DNA from 4 places in the Bradyrhizobium sp. 521_C7_N1_3 genome. Region 1 is predicted to be linked to each of the others. Evidence: predicted binding sites of a transcription regulator. Region 1 holds the regulator's gene; each other region holds the start of a gene.
What was found. The regulator LexA, encoded in region 1, represses DNA repair genes until DNA is damaged. The targets are predictions, from matches to a motif close to TGTTCNNNNTGTGTTCNG.
Positions count from the first base shown of each region.

Region 2: the regulator LexA is predicted to act here: its motif matches at 1,032-1,049, upstream of AB7008_RS12750 (PA0069 family radical SAM protein).
Region 3: the regulator LexA is predicted to act here: its motif matches at 1,200-1,217, upstream of AB7008_RS27135 (single-stranded DNA-binding protein).
Region 4: the regulator LexA is predicted to act here: its motif matches at 924-941, upstream of recA (recombinase RecA).

Region 1 is NZ_CP197232.1:5,978,984-5,981,185, forward strand. It holds gene AB7008_RS27835 (molybdopterin molybdotransferase MoeA) at 1-628, shown strand, start outside; gene lexA (transcriptional repressor LexA) at 805-1,506, shown strand; gene AB7008_RS27845 (hypothetical protein) at 1,714-2,037, shown strand; gene AB7008_RS27850 (hypothetical protein) at 2,113-2,202, shown strand, end outside.
Region 2 is NZ_CP197232.1:2,817,158-2,819,359, forward strand. It holds gene AB7008_RS12745 (phosphoketolase family protein) at 1-860, opposite strand, end outside; gene AB7008_RS12750 (PA0069 family radical SAM protein) at 1,071-2,202, shown strand, end outside.
Region 3 is NZ_CP197232.1:5,830,152-5,832,353, reverse strand. It holds gene AB7008_RS27140 (outer membrane protein) at 164-919, opposite strand; gene AB7008_RS27135 (single-stranded DNA-binding protein) at 1,371-1,865, shown strand; gene AB7008_RS27130 (DUF2306 domain-containing protein) at 2,067-2,202, shown strand, end outside.
Region 4 is NZ_CP197232.1:6,954,477-6,956,678, reverse strand. It holds gene AB7008_RS32905 (hypothetical protein) at 1-66, opposite strand, end outside; gene AB7008_RS32900 (hypothetical protein) at 412-627, opposite strand; gene recA (recombinase RecA) at 1,016-2,104, shown strand; gene AB7008_RS32890 (hypothetical protein) at 2,199-2,202, shown strand, end outside.

The DNA.
Region 1 (2,202 bases):
CCAGATCGTCTATTCCAACGGCTACGCCCTGCACGCGCTCGCCCGCAGCGAAGGCGCGGATACCATCGACCTCGGCGTTGCCGCCGATACGCTGGAGGCCACCACCGCCGGCATCGGCCGCGCGCGGGAGAGCGGTGCCGACATCCTGATCACGACCGGCGGCGCCTCTGTCGGCGACCACGATCTGGTCCAGCAGGCGCTGAGGGACGAAGGTATCTCGATGGCGTTCTGGAAGATCGCGATGCGGCCGGGCAAGCCGATGATGAACGGGCGGCTCGGCGCGATGCGCGTGATCGGCCTGCCCGGCAATCCCGTGTCATCCTACGTTTGCGGCTTCCTGTTCATGGTGCCGTTGATTCGCGCGCTTTCGGGCCGTTCGATGATTCATCACCGCCGCGAACGCGCGGTGCTCGGCCGCGACGTCGGCGCCAACGACCAGCGCGAGGATTACCTGCGCGCGCGCCTCGAGCTGCGCGACGACGGCACACTCCTCGCCCTTCCGGTCAATCACCAGGATTCCTCGCTGCTTGCGAATCTCGCTGCGGCACAGGCACTTCTCGTGCGCGCGCCATTCGCGCCGAAGGCCGAAGCCGGCACGCCTTGCGAGGTCTTGCGGCTGCCCGTCTGAGCGCTTCGTTCGCGTGCGTTCCGCGAACTTTGTCGCGTTCACGGTAAATTAAGCAGTTGCGGAACATGTATCGAACATATAGTGTCCGTTCATGATTTGTTTCGAGCATGTAGCGGCTTACTGCTGAATTCAGCGTCTCGGAATCGAACGACATCAACCGGGGGATTTTGGTCGAGATGTTAACGCGCAAACAATACGAGCTCCTGCGGTTCATCAGCGAACGGTTGAAGGAAAGCGGCGTGCCGCCCTCCTTCGACGAGATGAAGGACGCGCTCGACCTGCGCTCGAAATCGGGCATCCATCGCCTGATCACCGCGCTCGAGGAGCGCGGCTTCATCCGGCGCCTGCCCAACCGCGCCCGCGCCATCGAGGTGATCAAGCTGCCCGAGCTTCAGGCCGCCGCCGGCGGCCGCCGCGGCTTCACGCCGAGCGTCATCGAAGGCAATCTCGGCAAGGTCCGCACGACTTCGAGCCCGCCGGCGGATGAGGGCGAGCGCCCCGTCGCAGTCCCCGTGATGGGCCGCATCGCGGCCGGCACGCCGATCGAGGCCTTGCAGACCCGCAGCCACACCATCAGCGTACCGCCTGACATGCTCGGCTCGGGCGAACACTACGCGCTCGAAGTGCGCGGCGATTCCATGGTCGAGGCCGGAATTCTCGACGGCGACATGGCGCTGATCCAGCGCAACGAGAGCGCCGACACCGGCGATATCGTGGTGGCGCTGATCGACGACGAGGAAGCAACCCTGAAGCGTTTCCGCCGCCGCGGCGCCTCGATCGCGCTCGAGCCCGCCAATGCGGCCTATGAGGTCCGCATCCTGCCGCCCAACCGGGTGAAGATCCAGGGCAAGCTGATCGGGCTGTACCGGAAGTACTGATACCGGACGCGCCGGTATCGGTTATTTGGCGCCTCGCGCGCTTTCGATCGGCACCGCCGATCCGAGATTGGAGCGGACGATTGTCCGCTTCCGCTGGATAGTCTTTCTGGTTTTGCGCAGATTATCCGGCCCCTTCCCCGGCGGTACATCCTCGGCACGCCGCACGAAGCAGCCCTGCTTCGCGGCCTTCAGGTTCGAGGAGAAGTCGTGCGCCAGATCGTTCTGAGCACAGTTGCAGTGGCACTGATCGCAGCATCAGCGTCGCAAGCCTTGGCCGCGGAAGCCTTGGCCGCGCAATCCCGGCCCCATGTCCGCAAGGACACGGTGAGCGAGCAAGCCCGCGAGGCCCGCGACGCAGTCAACCAACCGTCGCAGCCAGCCTGGCAATATTCGGGGGTGGTCCGTGCCCGCGGGACGCTGACGCTCACAGAATCCACGGGGGCGGGCTTTGTTCCCACTGCATTTGAAAAAGATTTTGTGATGGCAGTCTGCGGACTCAAGTCGCAGATTTGCCCTCAACATCGCATATAATTGCAAGCTTCCACTCTGATAGAGGCCAGCGCCTCAGAAGAGGCGCGGGTTGCTATCCTGATTGAGGAGCACCCGATGTGTGACTACAGCCTGCATGCCGTCGCGTCGCGTCCCGCCGAAGTTGGCGAGACGATCGTCACGACAACCTTCCGCGGCACCTCGACG
Region 2 (2,202 bases), 3.2 Mb from region 1:
CGCAGCACGATCATCGGCCAGCGCGGCCGTTCGACGCTCTTGCGGCCGTCGCGGGCATGCTGCTGGATCGAGCGGATGCTGGCGAGCGCGACGTCGAGCGCATCCGCCATGGCCTGGTGCATCAATTTGGGATCGTCGCCTTCGACGAACAGCGGCTCGTGGCCGAACCCGCGGAACAGGTCGCGGATCTCCGCGTCGCGCATCCGTCCAAGCACGGTCGGGTTCGCGATCTTGTAGCCGTTGAGGTGCAGGATCGGCAGCACGGCGCCGTCATGCGCGGGACTGAGGAACTTGTTCGAGTGCCAGGACGCCGCGAGCGGGCCGGATTCGGCCTCGCCATCGCCGACGACGCAGGCGACGATCAGATCGGGATTGTCGAATGCGGCGCCATAGGCGTGCACCAGCGCGTAGCCGAGCTCGCCGCCTTCGTGGATCGAGCCCGGCGTTTCCGGCGCCGCGTGGCTCGGAATGCCGCCGGGGAAGGAGAACTGCCTGAAAAGTTTTCGCAATCCGTCCGTATCGCGCGCGACGTCGGGATAGATCTCGCTGTAGCTGCCTTCGAGATAGGTGTTGGCCACCATGCCCGGGCCGCCATGGCCGGGACCGCAGATATAGAGCACGCTGACATCGAGCGCGCGGATGACGCGGTTGAGATGGGCGTAAATGAAGTTCAAACCCGGCGTCGTGCCCCAATGGCCGAGCAAGCGCGGCTTGATGTGCTCCGGCCGCAACGGCTCGCGCAGCAGCGGATTGTCGAGCAGATAGATTTGTCCGACGGAGAGGTAGTTCGCGGCGCGCCAATAGCGATCGAGCAGATCGAGCTCGCTGCTCCCTGAGGCCGATTGTCGTTGATTTGTCATGTTCCTGCTGACCTTCACCCGGCGATCGTCACCAACTTTGTTCCGGTGCGATTGATCCCTGTCCGGCATCGAACGGGATCGCCGCGACGGGTGTGTTGCGCGAGGTCAAGGGACTGCGCCCGAAATTTGGGCGGCTACTGTGCATGGGGTTGTTTTTCAGTTTTTTGTTTGTGTTCTTGATTTGTTCCTTTGGCGTGCTATCTTCGCTTCATGAGTCCAGCATCCTCTCATGCTCTCAAGCACCCGCCGGTCACGGCGCCCTCCGAGCCGGCGGGTGCGGACTCTGATTTTCCGGAACTAGCGGTCGCCATCGACAAACAGCGCAGGCGAGGGCGGGGCGCCCAGTCCAATGCCAGCGGCCGCTTCGAGGCCGAGGCCCGCGTCGCCTTCGACGACGGCTGGCAGAGCCTGGAGGAACTGCCGCCGTTCAAGACCAGCGTCGGCCTCGACACCTCGCGCAAGGTGATCACCCGCAACGAATCCCCCGATATCGGCTTCGACCGCTCGATCAATCCCTATCGCGGCTGCGAGCACGGCTGTGTCTATTGCTTCGCGAGGCCGACACACGCCTATCTCGGCCTGTCGCCGGGGCTCGACTTCGAGTCAAAGCTGTTTGCCAAGCCGGAGGCGCCGGCGCTGCTCGAGAAGGAGCTGGCCGCGACCGGCTACGAGCCGCGGATGATCGCGATCGGCACCAACACCGATCCGTATCAGCCGATCGAGCGCGAGCGCAAAATCATGCGCGGCATTCTCGAAGTGTTGGAGCGCGCCGGCCATCCCGTTGGCATCGTCACCAAGTCGGCGCTGGTGGTGCGCGACATCGACATTCTCGCGCGGATGGCCAAGCGCAACCTCGCCAAGGTCGCGATCTCGGTGACGTCGCTCGACCCGAAACTGGCGCGCACCATGGAGCCGCGCGCGGCGACGCCGCCGAAGCGGCTGGAGGCGCTGAAGCAGCTCTCGGAGGCCGGCATTCCCACCACCGTGATGGTCGCGCCGGTGATCCCCGCGCTGAACGATTCCGAGATCGAGCGCATTCTCGATGCCGCCGCCCATGCCGGCGTCAAGGAAGCCTCCTACGTGCTGCTGCGCTTGCCGCTCGAGGTTCGCGATCTCTTCCGCGAATGGCTGATGGCCAATTATCCGGACCGCTACCGCCACGTCTTCACCCTGATCCGCGACATGCGCGGCGGCCGCGACTACGACGCGAAATGGGGCGAGCGGATGAAGGGCACCGGACCGATGGCATGGACCATCGGTCGCCGCTTCGAGATCGCCTGCGACAGGCTTGGGTTGAACAAGCGGCGCTCCAAGCTGACGACGGATCACTTTGCGAGGCCGA
Region 3 (2,202 bases), 150 kb from region 1:
GTCCAACTGACGTCGTGCTTACACCAGCAAAGCCGCAAGTTGTGTCTCCCGAAAGCCACAATAATCGCAAAACGTAATGATGACTGACCTATCATTCCCGTTGCCCACGCAAAAAGGCCGGCGCGGGGCCGGCCTTTGATTTCCAAGCGATCTCAGATGGATATCAGTATCTTGCGATCAGCGGGCCGCCCCAGCGATAGTTCACGCGGACGAGGCCGATATCGACGTCCTGGCTGATGCGATCGGAGCGTGTGGCAACCCCGAGCGGGGCGATGACGAAATTGCCGGATCCGGTGAAGCCGACGGTACGGTTGCCCATGAAGATGTGGTCGTACTCGAAGCCCACGGTCCAGTTCGGCGCGAATCCGAACTCGACGCCCGCACCCACGGTGCCGCCCCAACGGGTCTCGTTGGCCCGGTCGACTTCGAGGCCGCTGGCGAGGTCGAAGCTGCGGTAGCGATCGCTGACAACGGCGCCGCCGCCCTTCACGTAGAGCAGGACGTTGTTCCAGGCGTAGCCGACCTGACCGGTGATCAGGCCGAAGGCGTTGATCTTCGAACGATCGCGCAAGCCGGTGATCGCGCTGATGTTGTCACCCGAGAAATCGGCCCAGTTGCCCTGGCCTTCGAAACCGAACACCCAGTTGGCTGACTGCCAGCGGTACCCGACCTGGCCACCGACCGTGCCGCCGGTCGCGTTGTGGCAGCCTTCGCCAACGAAAACGCCGCCGCCGAAATCTGCGTCCCAGCACTTGTGGCTGGTGCCGCCGCCGCCGTTGATGCCGATGTAGAAGCCGCTCCAGTCGTAGATGGTCGCGATCATCGGCGCCGGGGCCTTGGTGTAGAGATCTGCCGCGCTTGCGGGAGCCGACAGCCCCAACGCAATTACACCAATAGTACCAATCAAAATCCTATTCATTGCAGTCTCCCCAGTTTCGATCCGCTTTTCGAAGTCCCCGAAGCGGCCGATCAGGCGCGACGCCCATAAGAATCCAATTCCGCGGCAAGCGTAACTTAGGCGGGAGGCGGAGTCCGTCTCCGGAATGCAACAGTCAGGCGGCATCTGGACTGCTTCTAACTTGATGAATGTTAGGCTGTTTTCGTCGTCCTCGGGGAATTCGGGAAAGCTCTATTTGGCGCAGGCCGTCTTTGTGCAGCGCGGTCTCGTCGTGCCCACGCAACAACGTGAGGGATGTCGAAAGAACAAATCTGGAACGAACCGGCCGCGGGTGCTATATGTGGGGATAAGTGGAGGGGTGACGGGCCGATCCGTCCGCGCAAGCGTATAGGGTCGCGTCAACAGGTTGCAGAGGACGCGGGCGCGTCCCGGGCCTTTTGAAATTCAGTGGCATTCGGAGTGGAGAGCGGCGATGGCGGGAAGCGTCAACAAGGTCATTCTGGTTGGAAATCTCGGCAAGGATCCCGAAATCCGCCGTACCCAGGACGGGCGGCCGATCGCGAATTTGAGCATCGCCACCTCGGAGACCTGGCGCGACAAGAACAGCGGCGAGCGCAAGGAAAAGACCGAGTGGCATCGCGTGGTGATCTTCAATGAAGGGCTCTGCAAGGTCGCCGAGCAGTACCTGAAGAAGGGCGCGAAGGTTTACATCGAGGGCGCGCTCCAGACCCGCAAATGGACCGACCAGAGCGGCGCCGAGAAGTACTCCACCGAGGTCGTGCTCCAGGGCTTCAACTCGACCCTGACGATGCTCGACGGCCGCGGCGGCGGCGGTGGAGGCGGCAGCTTTGGCGACGAGCCGGGCGGCGATTTCGGCTCCTCCGGTCCCGTCAGCAGCGCGCCGCGCCGTGCCGTTGCCGCCGGCGGTGGCCGCAACAGCGACATGGACGACGATATCCCGTTCTGAGGCGGGCGGGGGCGCTTCGCCTCTGATGTCACCTTGCTCGCGTAGAGCGACAGGATTCCTTACCAATTGGCGGGCAAAGCTCGGTTTTTCCGGGCTTGCCTCATGTGCTGCCTCAAGCCTTTGACGGGGCATGATGTGAATGGTATTAACTTGATGTTAATCCTATTCACATGGTCGGCCGTCGATCGGAGGGAGCCTTGCATGAGCGTTGCGCCGCTGCTCGAGGCCGCTCCAGCGATCCCGCTGCACGCCTTTGCCGCCATGGCCGCCTTCGTGCTCGGCCTCGTTCAGTTTGCCGCCCCCAAGGGCACGCTGCCGCACCGGACGATCGGCTGGA
Region 4 (2,202 bases), 980 kb from region 1:
TTCCTGGGTGGCGGCTTGCAATAGCCGATTGCGCCTGTCCGCCTGCTGCTGCGTGTTTTCTGTCATCACCCGGACTCCCTCAACGACTAGCGGCACCATCCTCAGACAGGCCGGACACCGCAAAAGATTCGCTAGGGATTGCGGATTTATGACGGCGACGTTCCGCTCGCGGATACACCAATCGTAGCCCCGAGAACAAAACGGGGCACTTTCGTTTTCAAATCAGGCCGCTTAGGCCGGGAACAGGCGCGTGGCGAAATCCGGGTGCTGGCCGAAATGAGGGTTTTGCGCTGTTCCTGCGCAAAGCAAAGCGAAATGCAGATGTCTCGCGTTTGGTCGATGAAGTCAGCGGACGCGACAAGAAAGGTGTTTTTGAATGAATGAGGCCGCCAACTAAGGCGGCCTCTCTTGCTAGCGCTTATCGGCCTGTCCGTGGTTGGTCCCACTTTCGGGACCGATGTAGATGCCGGTTTTCATGCACTGCTTCCACGCGCCGTCGCACCGTTCTGGCTTAGCGGCCTTGGACATGCAGATGGCTTTGTAGTCAGAGCACGACCTGGCTTGAGCTGGATGTGCCGCAATGATCCCGACCGAGCCAACAACCGACAAAAGCAACCACTTCTTCATGACGTCTCCTTCGTTGCAATTCGGAGAGCATGTAATTGGCGAGTGGTACCCGTCGATGTGCACAACCAAAAATCCACAAATGAATTAGGAGGACGCCCTCTGACGGTGCCCCTAATCCGTTGGAGGCATGAACAGACCTTGGCCAAATGTCGGCCAACGTGAACAGCGGTCATGAACAGAGCTGGGCGCGTTTTGGCCCGAACGAGAACAAAATAGGCCACTGCCAAATTCAACTTAGGCCACTGGGGGTTAAAACAGGCCAGCGCCAAAATCCGCGAAAGAACATATTGCGAACCTGGAACAAATAGGGTACATTGCTTTTATCGACGACCCGCCGCGCCAATCGTTTGTCCCGCACCCGAATCCTCGCCATAAGGAGCACGACCCAATGTCCAACACTGCCCTGCGTATCGTCGAAGGATCCTCCATGGACAAGAGTAAAGCTCTGGCCGCCGCGCTCTCCCAGATCGAGCGCCAGTTCGGCAAGGGCTCGGTGATGAAGCTCGGCAAGAACGACCGGTCGATGGATGTCGAGGCGGTGTCCTCGGGCTCCCTCGGGCTCGACATTGCGCTCGGGATCGGTGGTCTGCCGAAGGGACGCGTCGTGGAAATCTACGGGCCGGAATCCTCGGGCAAGACCACGCTGGCGCTGCACACGGTGGCGGAAGCGCAGAAGAAGGGCGGAATCTGCGCCTTCATCGACGCCGAGCACGCGCTCGACCCGGTCTATGCGCGCAAGCTGGGCGTCAACATCGACGAGCTCCTGATTTCGCAGCCGGACACGGGCGAGCAGGCGCTGGAGATCTGCGACACGCTGGTGCGCTCGGGTGCGGTGGACGTGCTGGTGGTCGATTCGGTCGCGGCTCTGGTGCCGAAGGCCGAGCTCGAGGGCGAGATGGGCGATGCGCTGCCGGGTCTCCAGGCCCGTCTGATGAGCCAGGCGCTGCGCAAGCTGACGGCCTCCATCAACAAATCCAACACCATGGTGATCTTCATCAACCAGATCCGCATGAAGATCGGTGTGATGTACGGCTCGCCGGAAACCACGACCGGCGGCAACGCGCTGAAATTCTATGCCTCCGTCCGTCTCGACATCCGCCGCATCGGCGCGATCAAGGAGCGCGACGAAGTGGTCGGCAACACCACGCGCGTCAAGGTGGTGAAGAACAAGCTGGCGCCGCCCTTCAAGCAGGTCGAATTCGACATCATGTACGGCGAGGGCGTCTCCAAGATGGGCGAGATCCTCGATCTCGGCGTCAAGGCCGGCATCGTCGAAAAGTCCGGCGCCTGGTTCTCCTATGACAGCCAGCGCCTCGGCCAGGGCCGCGAGAATTCGAAGGCGTTTTTGAAGGCCAACCCCGACATCACCGCCAAGATCGAGACCTCGATCCGCCAGAACTCCGGCCTGATCGCCGAGCAGATTCTCGCCGGCACCCCCGAGCGCGACGCTGACGGCGAGGAGCCGGCGGACGAGTAAGACCTAACGCGAAGAGTTTTCGCGAGGAGCGGGCGCTGAGGACGTTGAGTTGCCGACGTCGTCAGTGCCCGTTTCGTTTTGGGGGGCGTTCGCGATGA